DNA from 3 places in the Enterobacter sp. 4974935 genome. Region 2 is predicted to be linked to each of the others. Evidence: predicted binding sites of a transcription regulator. Region 2 holds the regulator's gene; each other region holds the start of a gene.
The links. Region 2 encodes PhoB, which activates phosphate uptake and scavenging genes when phosphate is short. Its sites were predicted from a motif close to CTGTCATAAAACTGNCNNAT; they were not measured.

Region 1 (5,577 bases), 160 kb from region 2:
ATCGATTACAAATTAGTTCAAATGAAAAGTAATCGATTACAAAACAAAGATCCTGTGGATCGAAACAGAATTGGGAGAGGGGTCACGATAATGGTGTAGCGGAGGTGCCGGGTGGCGGCTTCGCCTTACCCGGCCTACTAAATAACGTCCCCGAACATGTAGGCCCGGTAAGCGCAGCGCCACCGGGCGTGAAGGCAGGCAGTGTGGTGCGGTCTGGTGCCCTCACCCCGGCCCTCTCCCACAGGGAGAGGGGGCAAACACTAAAAACGGCAACCTGGTTGCCGTTTTGCTTTTACCTTCGAGAGAGTTTAAAGGCAACAAACAGGAACAACACCCACACCGGCAGCAGCATCGCTGACAGGCGCATCTCATCCATGGTGCACATCAGCACCAGAATCAGGCCGAGGAAGGCGATGCAAATGTAGTTCCCCGCCGGATAGAGCAGCGCCTTGAACTGCGTCTCGCGCCCCTTGCGGCGCATCGCGGCGCGAAAGCGCAGGTGCGCCAGGCAGATCATGATCCAGTTCAGCAGCAGCGTGGCGACAACCAGCGCCATCAGCAGGCCAAACGCCTCTTTCGGCAGCAGATAGTTGATCAGCACCACCAGCGAGGTGATAGCGCCGGAAAGGAACAGCGAATTGATCGGCACGCCGCGACGGCTGACGCGGGTAAGGAACTTCGGCGCGTTGCCCTGTACGGAGAGGCCAAACAGCATGCGGCTGTTGGAGTAAACCCCGCTGTTGTACACCGACAAAGACGCCACCAGAATGACGAAGTTCAGCGCGGAAGCCACCACGTTGCTGTTCAGGTCATGGAAGATCATCACGAACGGGCTGCTGTCAGATTTTACTTCCACCCACGGATAGAGCGCCAGCAGCACCACCAGCGAGCCGATATAGAACAGCAGGATACGGTACACCACCTGGTTGACCGCTTTCGGAATGCTTTTGTGCGGATCGCGCGCTTCGGCAGCGGTGATGCCAATCAGCTCCAGACCGCCAAAGGAGAACATAATGACCGCCAGCGAGAGGATCAGCCCTTTCCAGCCGGTCGCCAGGAAGCCGCCGTGCTGCCACAGGTTGTCGATCGATGCACGCTCGCCGCCGTGGCCGGAGAACAGCAGCCACAGGCCAAAGCCGATCATGCCGATAATCGCCAGCACCTTGATCAGCGCAAACCAGAACTCGGTCTCACCATACAGGCGCACGTTCACAAGGTTAACGGCGTTAATGATGATGAAGAAGGCCGCCGCCCAGATCCACGTTGGCACGTCCGGGAGCCAGTACTGCATATAGATGCCTGCGGCGGTCAGCTCTGCCATCCCCACCAGCACAAACATCACCCAGTAGTTCCAGCCGGAGAGGAAGCCTGCGAACGGACCCCAGTATTTATAGGCAAAATGCGCGAAGGAGCCGGACACCGGCTCTTCAACAACCATCTCGCCGAGCTGGCGCATGATCAGGAAGGCGATAATTCCTGCGAGAGCGTAACCCAGCAGAACCGCCGGGCCAGCCATTTGAATGGCGGGGCCGATGCCGAGAAACAGCCCGGTACCGATCGCGCCGCCAAGGGCAATTAACTGAATATGTCGATTTTGCAAACCACGTTGCAGCGTCGGACTCTGATCCGACGAAGCTTCAGCGCTACCATGGCCTGAAGCGGATGACGCGTCTTTCACGCCCTACCCCTGTCTCTTTTTTAGAAGGGGCACGTTTTAACACTTCATGCTGGTGGTAGCAAGCTTAACGCCGGGCCAGCGCATGCGCCCGGCGGATAAACGTCACGACCCGATGATCCCGCCGTCTGCTTTGACTATCACCACCGTTGACGATCGCGGACGCCCGTTCGGGCTCGCGTCTGGCCAGCTGGAAACAGCGCGAGGGTTGGCCGGGTCGGTAATATCATCCCCGCCCTCCCCCGGATGCTGAATGTTGATAAACAGCGTCCGGTTGTCTGGCGTAAATGCAATGCCGGTGATTTCGCACCCGCGCGGCCCGGTCAGGAATCGGCGATACTCGTTGGTGCCTGGAATGGTAGCCACCATCTGGTTATTGCCCATCCCCTCGTACGCTTTCTTATTGATGGTGCTGGAGGAGACATCGGTCTGGATCCACAGGACGCCCTGATGGTCAAACGACAGGCCGTCCGGGCTGCCAAATTCCGCGCCCTGCATCGAGCCTTTGGCCTTCGGATCGTCGCCGTCGGTGCGCCCGGCCATGACCAGAATATCCCACTTAAAGCGTGCGGCGGCAGGATCGGCCCCCTCTTCGAGCCAGTGCATAATATGCCCGTACACGTTGTTGGCGCGCGGGTTAGCAGCATCGACCGGTGCCTTGCCCTCTTTCCCGCGATCGCTGTTGTTGGTGAGCGTACAGTAGACGCTGCCGCTGGCGTGCGGATCGACGGCTATCCACTCGGGGCGATCCATCTTCGTTGCCCCCACCACGTCGGCCGCCAGACGGGTTTTAATCAGCAGATCGCCCTGGCTTGCAAAACCGTTGCTTTTATCCAGGCCATTTTGCCCGAAGACAAGCGGCAGCCAGTCGCCGCTGCCGTTTTCGTTGAACCTGGCGACGTACAGCGTGCCGGACGTCAGCAGCTGCATATTGGCTTCGCGGTTCGCGGGATCGTATTTTTTATCCGAAACAAATTTATAGATGTACTCAAACTTTTGGTCGTCACCCATATAAACCACCACGCGATTATCGGCGGCGAGCGTGACGGCTGCCCCCTCATGCTTGAAGCGGCCCAGCGCGGTGTGCTTGCGCGGGGTGGAGGTCGGGTTGTAGGGATCGATTTCCACGACCCAGCCGAAACGGTTGGGTTCGTTAGGGGTTTTATCGACGCTGAACCGCTCATCCACCTCGTTCCAGCGGTATGATTCATCGCTGTCGCTAATGCCGTAGCGTTTTTCCAGCGGGTTGAGATCGGCTTTTTTCACAAATATGTCCGACCAGTTCTCCTCGCAGGTGAGATAGGTCCCCCACGGCGTGTGGCCGTTGGCGCAGTTCTGCATGGTGCCCAGAACGCGTTCCCCCTGCGGATCGGCGGCGGTTTTCATTAAGTCCTGATGCCGCGCCGGGCCGGTAAGCTGCATCGGCGTATTGACGGTAATACGGCGGGCGAACGAAGACGGACGCACCACCTCCCAGCCGCTGCCCGTTTTTTTCACTTCCACCACCGACACGCCCATCGCGTTCTGCCCCTTGCGGGCTTTGTCGAGGCTCCAGTTCGCCGTACCGTCCGTAAACAGCATTCCGTTGTCGATGTATTCATGGTTCAGCGCCAGCAGGCCATGCTCCGGGCTTTGCGCCCCCTGCGGCAGGCTAAACCACGCCATGCCGTCGTGGTGCATGCCCGCCTGCACGGCCTGCTCGTCTGTGGTATTGCTGGCATCCGGTTTAAACGCCGGCATGTTGTTTTTGATGCCTGTCGGATCGCCCCAGCGATAGAACGGGCGGGCAATATAACCTTCCGGCACCCTGACCGTATCTTCCGTGGAGACGTCGATGCTGGTAAAGCCCAGGGAAACCGCTTTTGCCAGCGCGGACGGTTTTGAGACCGCGGCAATCGCATTCTCGGGTGTGATCAGATACGGGAATGATACGGCGGCCCCCGCTACGGCCCCCATCTGGAGAAAACGGCGGCGGGAGAGGAACACCTCTGCCACCTCGGAGAATACCGGGTTAGCGCTGCGGTTACTGATATCGTCGCGATGTTCTTTTTTAAATACGGATTTGAGGGGTCTGCCCATAGCGGCTTCCTGTCATTGGCCAAGAGGTAAGGATGTGGCGACCAGTGTAAGAAGCTTTTATTACAATTTTATAACACAACAACGAAGGGATTGGGGCGTCCCTGCCCCGGATAACGAGGTGGAACGCTTAGAACTCGTAGCCAACCGAGACCTTAAAGGTACGCGGCTCGCCCTGAGTGATGTAAGTACCGGAATCATCCACGCTTGACCAGTAGTTCTCGTTGGTCACGTTGTCGATGCCTGCGCGCACGGTCATCTGGTTTTCATTGTGGTTCACCGCGAAGCGATAGCGCATACCCAGATCCAGCGTGGTGTAGCTGTCCAGCTTTTTGGTGTTCGCCAGGTCAGCATACTGCGTGCCGGAGTGGTTAACGCGCGCGGTCGCCGTCAGGCCCTCAATCGGCTTGATATCGTATTCTGCCCCCAGCACGGCGTAGAAGCTCGGAATACCGATCGCGTCGTTCCCCTGGCTCACGCCGTTTTTAGTTTTGGTCAGCTCGGCCTGAAGCCAGGTGGCGCTGGCGTTCAGACGCATCCCGAGCGTTGGCTCGCCGAAAACGTTCAGCTCCACGCCGCGGTTACGCTGTTCAGCGTCCAGGCCGTAGTGGCCGCTGTCGTCGAGGATAGCCGACGGCATTTTGATCTCAAACAGTGCCAGGGAGCCGCCCACGCGGCCAAAGTCCGCCTTTACACCCACTTCGTTCTGCTTAGAGTGCACGATACCGGTGCTCTGGCCGTAGTTGTTTGCTGAGCGAGGCGCGGTTTCACCGGGCTGTAACGCCTCGGTGTGGTTGGCGTAGAGGGAAATTTCCTCCCACGGCTTATAGACCACGCCGTAGGTTGGCATCCAGCGGCTACCGTCAAAACCGTCCGCGTCGTTTTCCGCACCGGTAATTTTGTTGTACCCGCGAATCACCACTTTCTGATGGCGTGCGCCTGCGGTAAACAGCAGTTTGTCGTCCAGCACGCCCAGGGTATCGCTCAACAGCCAGCCCTGCGTGCGGGTGCGCCCGCTGGTCAGCGGATCGCTGTATTTGCCGCCTGAGCCGCTGAAGTTGCTGCTGTCCGGCATAGCAACGCCAGTGTTGTGGTAGATGTTGGTGGTCGGGTTATCCGCCGCGGCAGACATTTTCCACGCGATTTTTTCGTTTTTGGTCATCGCCGAATACCCGACATTCACCTTGTGCGAGACGAAGCCGGTCATGAAGTTACCGCGAATGCCCGCCATGCCGCTGACGGAATCGCTGATGCGGTTGGTATCAAGGCGGCTGACCGTCGCATTACCGCTTTTATCCATCAGCTTCGGCGCGCTGTAGATCCCCTCTTCGTGCGCGTGCTGTGCGCCGAGGCCGGTATAGGCCGTCCAGCTATCGGTAATGTCGTACTCGCTGCGCCACATGCCGAATTCGTTTTCGATATCGCTGTAGGCCCACTTCTGCGAGAAGTTGCGATCGTTCTTCGGTGGTTCAGGCACGAAGTCCACCGCCGAGATGTTGACGCTGGTCGGGCTGCCGTGGAAGGTTTTTTTCTGATAGCCCAGGTCCAGCGAGGTGCGGAAACGGTCACCTTTGTAATCCAGACCGGTGGAGAGCAGCGTGGTGCGGCGGCGGTCGTTCGGCACGCCGGTTTCGCCTTCACGATGCACAAGGTTCACCCGCGCGCCGAACTGGTCGTTATCGCCAAAGCGACGCCCCGCATCCAGCGTGGTGCCAATCTGGGAATCCGAGGTGTAGTCGACGCCCACTTTCGCCTGCGGGATGTCGCCCGCGTGTTTTGGCTCAAGGTTGATCATCCCGCCCACGCCCGAGCTGGCCGCGCCGTTC
Region 2 (5,577 bases):
AGCAGCGTGGTTTTACCCGCGCCGGTTGCGCCGGTGATGGCAAACAGCCCATTGCTGGCGAAAGGCTCCGCGGTGAAATCGATTTTCCACTCACCCTTTAGCGAATTCAGATTTTTCAGACGCAGGCTCAGAATTTTCATGCGTTTTCGTCCTCGTCATTGAGGGAATGCAAGGTATGGGCAAACAGCTCGTTAAGCCTGGTGCGCCTGGCCTCGTCCACTTCTTCATGCGCAAGCCGCCGCGCGAACACCTCTTCAACCCGAAGTTCGCTAAGCGTTTCACGCTGGGCGTTCAGCAGAATTTTCTCGCGCTGCTCGCGGCTGCGACGTACCAGCAGCACCTCCACGGGAAGGTCTTCCGTCAGCGTCTGAATTTTACGCTGCATATCGTACAGGTAGTCATCGGTGGTGATTTCGATATCGAGCCAGACGGGGGGATTAAGCACTGCGCCGCGCCACTGCTCAAGCTGAGCGGTAATGGCGGCCAGATCGCCTTTCAGCACTGCCAGCGGCTGGGTGACCGGCACCTCAAGCGTCTCAACGGCGCTAAGTTTGCCTTCGGTGAAGCTCACCAGATGCACGGATTTGGCTTTGCCCGTTTCGTCAAAACTGAGGGAAATGGGCGAGCCGCAGTAGCGAATATGCTCGCAGCCGCCGACGATCTGGGCCCGGTGAATATGCCCGAGGGCAATGTAGTCGGCGGGAGGAAAGTTTTGCGCTGGAAACGCGTCCAGCGTACCGATATAAATCTCGCGCACCGCATCACTCTTACTGGCCCCGACGGTGGTGAGGTGCCCGGTGGCAACGATCGGAATGGCCTGTTCGCCGCGCAGGGCGCAGGCTTCCGTATGCTGCTGGTGATAATAGCGGGTGATGGCCTGCAACAGATGCTGCTGTTTTTCGCTCCCGGACAGGCCTGCCTGGCTTTGCACGATATCGCGCGGGCGTAAAAACGGAATTGGGCATAGCACCGCGCCCGGCGTGCCATCACGTTTTTTCAGGATCTGCGGCGCGTGTCCGGCGCTGGCCACCACGGTGGTATTGAGGAACGCCAGAATATCGCGGGATTCATTCAGCGTCGCCACCGAGTCATGGTTTCCGGCGACAATCACCAGGTGACAACCGGTTTGCTGGAGGTTGACCACAAAACGGTTGTACAGCTCACGCGCATAGCTCGGCGGCGATCCGGTATCAAAAATGTCGCCCGCCACAATAATTGCGTCCACCTCGTGAGCCTGAGCCGTCTCCAGCAGCCAGTTCAGGAACGCTTCATGTTCCGCGGCGCGGCTTTTGCTGTAAAAATTTTGACCCAGGTGCCAGTCTGAGGTGTGAAGTATGCGCATAAGAGATCCGTGGCAATAATAAGAAAGCAGGATTATAAACGTTCGGGGAACGGAAAATAACCGCTGTAATAAAACAACAGTTTGCTATTTATCGTGGTAATGTTTTTCATAAATCTGTCATAAATCTGACGCATAATGACGCCGCATTACAGACTTGTAACTTAAATACGATAAGACAGGGCAAAGTATGGCGAGACGTATTCTGGTCGTAGAAGATGAAGCTCCGATCCGTGAAATGGTGTGCTTCGTGCTTGAACAAAATGGCTTCCAGCCGGTTGAAGCGGAAGATTATGACAGCGCGGTGAACCAGCTGAATGAACCCTGGCCCGATCTGATCCTGCTGGACTGGATGCTGCCTGGCGGTTCCGGATTGCAGTTTATCAAGCATATCAAACGCGAGGCGATGACCCGCGATATCCCGGTGGTGATGCTGACGGCGCGCGGTGAGGAAGAGGATCGCGTGCGCGGTCTGGAAACCGGCGCGGACGATTACATCACCAAACCGTTCTCTCCAAAAGAGCTGGTGGCGCGTATCAAAGCCGTGATGCGCCGTATTTCACCGATGGCGGTGGAAGAGGTGATTGAGATGCAGGGCCTGAGCCTGGATCCTACCTCACACCGGGTCATGACCGGTGAAAATCCCCTCGATATGGGCCCCACCGAATTTAAACTCCTGCACTTCTTTATGACACACCCGGAGCGCGTTTACAGCCGCGAACAGTTGCTGAATAACGTCTGGGGAACTAACGTCTATGTCGAAGACCGAACGGTTGACGTCCATATTCGCCGCCTGCGTAAAGCACTGGAACTGAGCGGCCACGATCGCATGGTACAGACGGTCCGCGGCACGGGTTATCGCTTCTCGACCCGTTTCTGAACAATGACAGGAGTGTGACGCGTGCTGGAACGTCTGTCATGGAAAAGGCTCGTCTTTGAACTGATCTTATGCTGTATTCCGGCCCTCATTCTGGGGGCTATTTTTGGCTATCTGCCGTGGTTTTTACTGGTGGCCGTGACGGGGTTGCTCGTCTGGCATTTCTGGAATTTACTGCGTCTTTCCTGGTGGCTGTGGGTCGACAGAAGTATGACACCCCCGCCGGGAAGCGGGAGCTGGGAACCGCTACTCTACGGCCTGCACCAGATGCAGATGCGTAATAAAAAGCGCCGTCGTGAGCTGGGAAGCCTGATAAAACGCTTTCGCAGCGGCGCGGAGTCGCTGCCGGACGCAGTGATCCTGACGACGGAAGAAGGGACCATCTTCTGGTGCAATGGCCTCGCACAGCAGCTGTTGGGCCTGCGCTGGCCGGATGATAACGGTCAGAACATCCTCAACCTTCTGCGCTATCCCGAGTTCACGCTGTATCTGAAAACGCGTGATTTTAGTCGTCCGCACAATCTGAAGCTCAATAACGGTCGCCATCTTGAAATTCGCGTGATGCCCTACAGCGATCGGCAGTGGCTGATGGTGGCGCGGGATGTCACCCAGATGCATCAGCTTGAGGGCGCGAGACGTAACTTCTTTGCCAACGTCAGCCACGAGCTGCGTACGCCGTTGACGGTGCTTCAGGGCTATCTGGAGATGATGCAGGAGCAAACGCTTGAGGGGGCGCCGCGTGAGAAAGCGCTGCATACCATGCGGGAACAGACGTTCCGCATGGAAGGGCTGGTCAAACAGCTACTAACGCTTTCAAAAATTGAGGCTGCCCCGTCGCTGGCGCTAAACGACATCATTGATGTGCCGATGATGCTGCGAGTGGTGGAGCGCGAAGCCCAAACGCTGAGCCATAATCAACACACCCTGAGTTTTGATGTTGATAACACGCTGAAAGTGCTCGGCAGTGAAGATGAGCTGCGAAGCGCTATCTCAAACCTGGTCTATAACGCCGTGAATCATACCCCGACAGGGACGCATATCGCGGTGCGGTGGCAGCATACTCCGGCAGGGGCTGAGTTTAGCGTCGAGGACAACGGGCCGGGGATTGGGCCTGAACACCTCCCGCGTCTCACCGAACGGTTCTACCGGGTGGATAAGGCGCGCTCGCGGCAGACCGGCGGGAGCGGACTGGGGCTGGCAATTGTGAAGCATGCCGTCAGCCACCACGAAAGCCGGCTCAATATCGAAAGCACCCTGGGTAAGGGCACGCGCTTTAGCTTCGTGATTCCGGAACGATTAATTGCCAAAAAAAGTGCCTGACAGCGTGTGTGTCAGGCTACCTTTCCACGGGCCAGCGATTGCTGGCCCGTTTGCTTTGCAGTCAAGCGAAACGCGAGTGAATATTATACGGCTGGTGCTTTTTTGTTCGCATGATTAGCCATGAGTTTTTCTTATACATGGCATATTATTTTGGTCTGAATTTTCATGCTGGCATATTGTTCTGGTTTTACGATCCCTTCTTGCCTTTAAACGTTATAAGCGTTTAAATTGCCCCCCATATACTGTCAGACCGACTGTATTTGCGTGGTAAATCGAAAAACTATTCTTCGCCACGCCTGGACGGGAGCATATCCCGCTGAAATTGAGCAAATTTTCCGCTGTATCGTCCCGTCAGGGATGGCGAAAATCTCAACGTATTCAACACCACATCCACAGGCAGTAAGGTTTTATGACCCATCACTTGAAATCGCGTGACATTATCGCGCTGGGCTTTATGACATTTGCGCTGTTCGTTGGCGCAGGTAACATCATTTTTCCTCCAATGGTTGGCTTACAGGCGGGTGAACACGTCTGGACGGCTGCGTTTGGCTTCCTGCTTACTGCCGTGGGCCTGCCGGTACTGACCGTTATCGCGCTGGCGAAAGTCGGTGGCGGTGTGGACAGCCTCAGCACCCCGATTGGCAAAGTGGCTGGCGTTCTGCTGGCAACCGTCTGCTATCTGGCCGTTGGCCCGCTGTTCGCAACCCCGCGTACGGCGACCGTCTCCTTTGAAGTGGGTATTGCCCCGCTGACCGGTGACGGCGCGATGCCGCTGTTTATTTACAGCCTCATTTACTTCGCCATCGTGATTCTGGTTTCTCTCTATCCGGGCAAACTGCTGGATACTGTGGGTAACTTCCTGGCACCGCTGAAAATTGTGGCGCTGATTGTGCTGGCGGTTGCGGCCATCGTCTGGCCTGCGGGGCCCATCAGCTCCGCGATGGACGCCTACCAGAACGCGGCGTTCTCAAACGGTTTCGTGAACGGCTATCTGACGATGGATACGCTTGGCGCGATGGTGTTTGGTATCGTTATCGTTAACGCCGCGCGTTCCCGCGGGGTGACCGAAGCGCGTCTGCTGACTCGCTACACCATCTGGGCTGGCCTGATGGCCGGTGTCGGCCTGACGCTGCTGTATCTGGCGCTGTTCCGCCTGGGTTCAGATAGCGCAACGCTGGTCGATCAGAGCGCAAACGGCGCGGCGATCCTGCATGCTTACGTGCAGCACACCTTTGGTGGTGCAGGCAGCATGCTGCTGGCGGCGCTGATTTTCCTGGCCTGTCTGGTGACGGCGGTGGGTCTGACCTGCGCCTGCGCGGAGTTCTTCGCTCAGTATCTGCCGCTTTCTTACCGCACGCTGGTGTTTATCCTCGGCATCTTCTCCATGGCGGTGTCAAACCTCGGTCTGAGCCACCTGATTCAGGTCTCAATTCCGGTGCTGACGGCGATCTATCCGCCATGTATCGTGCTGGTAGTGCTGAGCTTCACCCGTTCGTGGTGGCATAACTCCACGCGAATTATTGCGCCAGCCATGTTTATCAGCCTGATTTTTGGTATCCTTGACGGGATCAAAGCATCAGCATTTGCAGAAATCCTGCCAGCCTGGACACAGCGTCTGCCGCTGTCCGAGCAGGGCCTGGCCTGGCTGATGCCTTCCGTTGTAGCGCTGGTTCTGGCGATTATCTGGGACCGTGCGGCAGGGCGTCAGGTGACATCCAACGCCCATTAATCAACGGCAACAAATTGTTTAACCACGGGGCTTAAGGCCCCGTGGTTTTTTGTTTTTTTCGTGTTGAATGGCAAGATTTTAATGGAAAGCACTAACAAACTTAAACGTGGATTGAGCACCCGCCACATCCGCTTTATGGCGCTGGGCTCGGCTATCGGTACCGGTCTTTTTTATGGCTCGGCAGATGCCATCAAAATGGCCGGTCCAAGCGTTCTGCTGGCCTACATCATCGGCGGCGTGGCGGCGTATATCATCATGCGCGCCCTTGGCGAAATGTCGGTTCACAACCCCTCTGCCAGTTCCTTCTCCCGC
Region 3 (5,577 bases), 400 kb from region 2:
GCGAGCAGACCCAGGCAATGTGCTTTATGGCCGGGGCCAACTCCATCTTCTACGGTTGCAAACTGCTGACCACACCAAACCCGGAAGAGGACAAAGACGTTCAGCTGTTCCGCAAGCTGGGGCTGAACCCACACCAGACCGGGGTACAGGCGGGGGATAACGAGCAACAACAGCAGTTGGAGCAGCAGATATTCAACGCCGACACTGACCAGTTCTACAACGCGGCAGCCGTATGACCTGGCAGGCACGTATCAGGACCGCGCTCGACGAGCGGCGGGCGGCGGATGCGTTTCGGGTACGCAGGGTAGTGGAAAACGGTGCAGGCCGTTTTCTCACCCGGGAAGGAGAGCGGTTCTGTAATTTCTCCAGCAACGATTATCTGGGCCTGAGCCAGCACCCGCAGATCGTTCGTGCCTGGCAGCAGGGCGCGGATCGTTACGGCGTGGGCAGCGGTGGCTCCGGGCACGTCAGCGGCTACACCACGGCGCATCAGGCGCTGGAGGAAGCGTTGGCCGACTGGCTGGGCTACCCGCGGGCGCTGTTGTTTATCTCCGGTTTTGCCGCGAATCAGGCGGTGATTGCCGCCCTGATGGGCAAAGACGACCGCATCATCGCGGACCGCCTGAGCCACGCCTCCCTGCTTGAAGCCGCCAGTCTCAGCCCGGCACAGCTGCGGCGTTTTGCCCATAACGATGCCTCTCAGCTGAACGTCCTGCTGGGTAAACCCTGTTCAGGGCTTCAGCTGGCGGTCACGGAAGGGGTATTCAGCATGGACGGCGACAGCGCGCCCCTGGCCGCGTTGCACGACGCCGCAAAACAGCAAAACGCATGGCTGCTGGTCGACGATGCCCACGGCATTGGCGTCACCGGCGAGGAGGGGCGCGGAAGCGCTTATCAGCAGGGCGTCAGGCCGGAACTGCTGGTGGTCACCTTCGGCAAAGGCTTCGGCGTCAGCGGTGCCGCGGTGTTGTGCAGCGAGCCGGTGGCCGACTACCTGGTGCAGTTCGCCCGGCACCTGATCTACAGCACCAGCATGCCCCCGGCGCAGGCCGTGGCACTCTCTGCGTCGCTTACGGTGATCCGCGGCGAAGACGGCGCTGAACGCCGGGCTCGCCTGGCCGACCATATTCAGCGTTTTCGCCGGGGGGTAAGCGAACTGCCTTACCGGCTTACCGACTCCCGCAGCGCCATTCAGCCCGTGATTGTGGGTGAAAACCATCGGGCGCTGATGCTGGCACAGGCTCTACGAGAACGCGGGCAGTGGGTCACGGCGATCCGCCCACCCACCGTGCCGCCAGGCACCGCGCGCTTGCGTCTGACGCTTACGGCAGCGCACGAGCCGCAGGATATCGATACGCTTCTGGAGGCACTGTATGTCTCCCGTCAATAAACAGGCCGTTGCCGCCGCGTTTGGCCGGGCAGCGCAAAGCTATTCACAGCACGATGAGCTGCAACGCCTGAGCGCGCGCGGGCTGCTGGCCGCGCTCGGTGAGGGGCATTTTATGCAGGTGCTGGACGCGGGCTGCGGGCCAGGCGGCAATAGCCGCTACTGGCGCGCAACGGGCAGCCACGTCACGGCGCTGGATTTATCCGTGCAGATGCTGGATGAAGCCCGCCAGCAGCAGTCAGCAGACCGTTATCTGGTGGCCGATATCGAGGCCATCCCGCTGGAGGATGCGCTGTTTGACCTCGTCTGGAGCCATCTGGCGGTGCAGTGGTGCACCAGCCTGTCGCAGGCGCTACGCGAGCTTTACCGCGTGGCACGGCCCGGCGGAGCGGTGGCCTTTACCACCCTGCTGGAAAGTTCGTTGCCGGAGCTGAATCAGGCGTGGAGGGCGGTGGATGCGCAGCCGCACGCCAACCGGTTTCTCTCGCACGAACAGGTCACTCAGGCGCTGGCAGGCTGGCGCTATCGCAGTGAGGTCCAGACCGTCACCCTCGAATTTAGCGATGCGTTAAGCGCCATGCGCTCTCTTAAGGGCATAGGCGCGACGCACCTGCACGCCGGTCGGGAGAAGAAACCCCTTACCCGCGGACAACTCCAGCGTCTCGGGCTGGCCTGGCCGCAGGATCGGGGCCGGTTCCCGCTCTCTTATCATCTTTTTCATGGGATTATTGAACGTGACTGAACGTTATTTTGTTACCGGTACGGACACCGAAGTCGGTAAAACGGTTGCCAGCGCCGCGCTGTTGCAGGCGGCGCGTCTGCTGGGGAAAACAACGGCCGGGTATAAGCCCGTAGCCTCCGGCAGCGAGATGACGCCGGAAGGCTTACGCAATACTGATGCGCTGGCGCTACAGCGTAACAGCAGCCTTGCGCTGGCCTATTCTGCGGTGAACCCCTATACCTTTGCTGAACCCACCTCGCCGCACATCGTCAGCGCCGATGAAGATCGTCCGATTGATTTTTCGGTGCTCTCTTCCGGATTACGCAACCTGGAAACGCAGGCCGACTGGGTGCTGGTGGAGGGGGCTGGCGGCTGGTTTACCCCGCTGTCCGACGAGCAGACATTTGCTGACTGGGTGCAGGCCGAACAGCTTCCGGTCATTCTGGTGGTGGGCGTGAAGCTTGGCTGTATCAATCACGCCATGCTGACCGCTCAGGCCGTGCAGCAGGCCGGGTTGCGTCTGGCAGGGTGGATTGCCAATGACGTGGTTGCGCCGGGTAAACGTCATGCTGAGTATCTGGCGACGCTGAAGCGGGTGCTGCCTGCGCCGTTTCTCGGCGAAATCCCGTGGCTTGCCGACGGCGCAGAGCAGGCGGAAACCGGACGCTATCTTGACCTCAGCGCCTTATGTCCCGCGCCATCCAGTGCGCAATAAGGTCGTCATCCAGCTCGTTAACGTGGCCCTGTGCCACGTTACGCCCGCGATAAAGCATGCAGAAGCGATCCGCGACCCGGCGGATGAACGACAGCTGTTGCTCCGCTAACAGCACCGTCATTCCCAGCTCCCGATTCAACCGTACCAGCAGTTGACCCAGCCTGCGGGCGAAGCCTTGCCCTGCGCCATACATGGGCTCATCCAGAATCAACACGCGCGGGCGATTAACCAGCGCACTGGCGAGGGCCAGCTGATACTGGTCGTCGGGGGACAGCGCAGAGGCACGCATTTGTCGCAGCGGATAGAGTTCCGGAAACAGGGCGTACACGTCATTTTTTGATGTCGGGTCGGATTTCCCCGTCGCCCGCATAGCGATATGCAGATTTTCATCGACGGTCAGCTGGGAAAATATCCGCCGATCCTGCGGGACGTAGCCTATCGTTGGCGGCGCCGTGAATGCTGACGCAGGGCTGAGCAAATTACGCGGCGGCGCGCCAGCCTCATGCCATATGATGGTGCCGCTCTCAACGGGCACCTTTCCGGTAATGCAGTTCATGAGCGTGGATTTACCCATGCCAGGCAGGCCAACAATGCCCGTACAGATGCCTTGCGGGAAATCGATATTCACGTTCCATAGCGTATGTTGGCTTCCGTAAAACTGATTTACAGCACGCAGACTCAACATCTTTCTCTCCTTAAAAATGTGTGGGGTAATGCTCAGGCTGATATCTGCAAAACGCCTGCCAGAAACAAAATAATGATTAAAAAAGAGCCATTTTTAGGAATAACCCACTGCTAAAAGCTTAACGTTTGTTCGAATTGCACGCTCCCGGTGCCGTGCGTGTCGAATCGTGGTGCAGGGAAAATGACGGAATTGTGATTAAGATCTCGCCGGTTACTTATGAAAAAATGAACGTTTTCCAGGCAAAAAAGAGTGATAAAAATTTTTTACTGCCGCTTCGTGGGAAAAACCGGGAATTTGCTGGAGTGCATGCTGTACGGGCTGGAGGCAGTTATCCACTATTCCTGTGGATAACCTTGTGCATTAGAGTTAGAAAACACGCGATAAGCGAGAGAATACGCGGGTTACGCCCAAATTGATGCGAAACGCGGCTTTAGGAAATAGTCTATATTTTTTAACGAATTAGATAAAAGCAATTCCCTCAGCGCCAGCGACACCTGTTGCCATAAAACTTTCATAACCGCCCTTGACAAATGTTAAAAAAGTAATAGTTCTGGGGATAACCCCCTGAGGCTGGTGTTTTATATTGTCACAGTTGAAATTTAGCTCGCGAACGCACTAATCCTCTCTGCGCTACGCTAAATATCCTGACACGCTACTGGTTTTCCATCCAGTGTTTTTTACTGGCAATCCTGGCCACAACGAGTAAAATTACTCACCTGCCGCTTATTCTGTCATCAGGTCGTCGCCCATGAGTAAACCGTTCAAATTGAATTCTGCTTTCCGTCCTTCCGGGGATCAGCCCGAGGCCATTCGTCGCCTGGAAGAGGGGCTGGAAGACGGGCTGGCGCACCAGACCCTGCTGGGGGTAACCGGTTCGGGTAAAACCTTCACTATTGCCAACGTCATTGCCGATCTCCAGCGTCCTACGATGGTTCTTGCGCCGAACAAAACGCTGGCGGCGCAGCTGTATGGTGAGATGAAAGAGTTCTTTCCGGAAAACGCGGTGGAGTATTTCGTCTCCTACTACGACTACTACCAGCCGGAAGCCTACGTTCCCAGCTCCGACACGTTTATCGAGAAAGATGCCTCGGTGAACGAACATATCGAGCAGATGCGTTTGTCGGCGACCAAGGCGCTGCTGGAGCGTCGTGATGTGGTGGTGGTGGCCTCGGTGTCGGCGATCTACGGCCTGGGCGATCCGGATCTCTATCTCAAGATGATGCTGCACCTGACGCAGGGGATGATCATCGATCAGCGTGCAATTTTGCGCCGTCTGGCGGAGCTGCAGTACACCCGTAACGATCAGGCGTTCCAGCGCGGGACCTTCCGCGTACGTGGTGAGGTGATTGATATCTTCCCGGCGGAATCGGACGACATGGCGCTGCGCGTAGAGCTGTTCGATGAAGAGGTTGAACGCCTGTCGCTGTTCGACCCGCTGACCGGTCATGTGGAGTCGGTGATCCAGCGCTTCACCATCTACCCAAAAACGCACTACGTGACGCCACGCGAGCGTATCGTACAGGCGATGGAAGAGATTAAAATTGAGCTGGCAGACCGCCGCAAGGTGCTGCTGGCGAACAACAAGCTGCTGGAAGAGCAGCGCCTGAGCCAGCGTACCCAGTTCGATCTGGAGATGATGAACGAGCTGGGCTACTGCTCCGGCATCGAAAACTACTCGCGCTACCTCTCCGGACGCGGGCCGGGCGAAGCGCCGCCGACGCTGTTTGACTACCTTCCGGCGGACGGCCTGCTGGTGATCGACGAATCCCACGTTACGATCCCCCAGATCGGCGGGATGTACCGCGGTGACCGCGCGCGTAAAGAGACGTTGGTGGAGTACGGATTCCGGCTGCCGTCAGCGCTGGACAACCGTCCGATGAAGTTTGAAGAATTTGAGGCGCTTGCTCCGCAGACCATCTACGTATCGGCGACGCCGGGCAACTACGAGCTGGAGAAATCCGGTGATGACGTGGTGGACCAGGTTGTGCGTCCGACCGGGCTGCTGGATCCGATTATCGAGGTGCGTCCGGTGGCGACGCAGGTGGACGATCTGCTCTCGGAAATACGTG

Region 1: AC4OVS_RS16750 (PhoX family protein) is a predicted target of PhoB. The motif match lies at 3,812-3,831, and genes of this name have one in related genera.
Region 3: uvrB (excinuclease ABC subunit UvrB) is a predicted target of PhoB. The motif match lies at 4,006-4,025, and genes of this name have one in related genera.

Annotation. Positions count from the first base shown of each region.
Region 1 covers NZ_JBZWGT010000003.1:3,223,811-3,229,387, forward strand. The annotation lists gene pheP (phenylalanine transporter) at 293-1,678, opposite strand; gene AC4OVS_RS16750 (PhoX family protein) at 1,781-3,754, opposite strand; gene AC4OVS_RS16755 (TonB-dependent receptor) at 3,882-5,577, opposite strand, start outside.
Region 2 covers NZ_JBZWGT010000003.1:3,380,380-3,385,956, reverse strand. The annotation lists gene sbcC (exonuclease subunit SbcC) at 1-140, opposite strand, end outside; gene sbcD (exonuclease subunit SbcD) at 137-1,342, opposite strand; gene phoB (phosphate response regulator transcription factor PhoB) at 1,530-2,219, shown strand; gene phoR (phosphate regulon sensor histidine kinase PhoR) at 2,241-3,536, shown strand; gene brnQ (branched-chain amino acid transporter carrier protein BrnQ) at 3,946-5,265, shown strand; gene proY (proline-specific permease ProY) at 5,347-5,577, shown strand, end outside.
Region 3 covers NZ_JBZWGT010000003.1:2,975,852-2,981,428, reverse strand. The annotation lists gene bioB (biotin synthase BioB) at 1-236, shown strand, start outside; gene bioF (8-amino-7-oxononanoate synthase) at 233-1,390, shown strand; gene bioC (malonyl-ACP O-methyltransferase BioC) at 1,374-2,129, shown strand; gene bioD (dethiobiotin synthase) at 2,122-2,823, shown strand; gene AC4OVS_RS15555 (ABC transporter ATP-binding protein) at 2,786-3,508, opposite strand; gene uvrB (excinuclease ABC subunit UvrB) at 4,257-5,577, shown strand, end outside.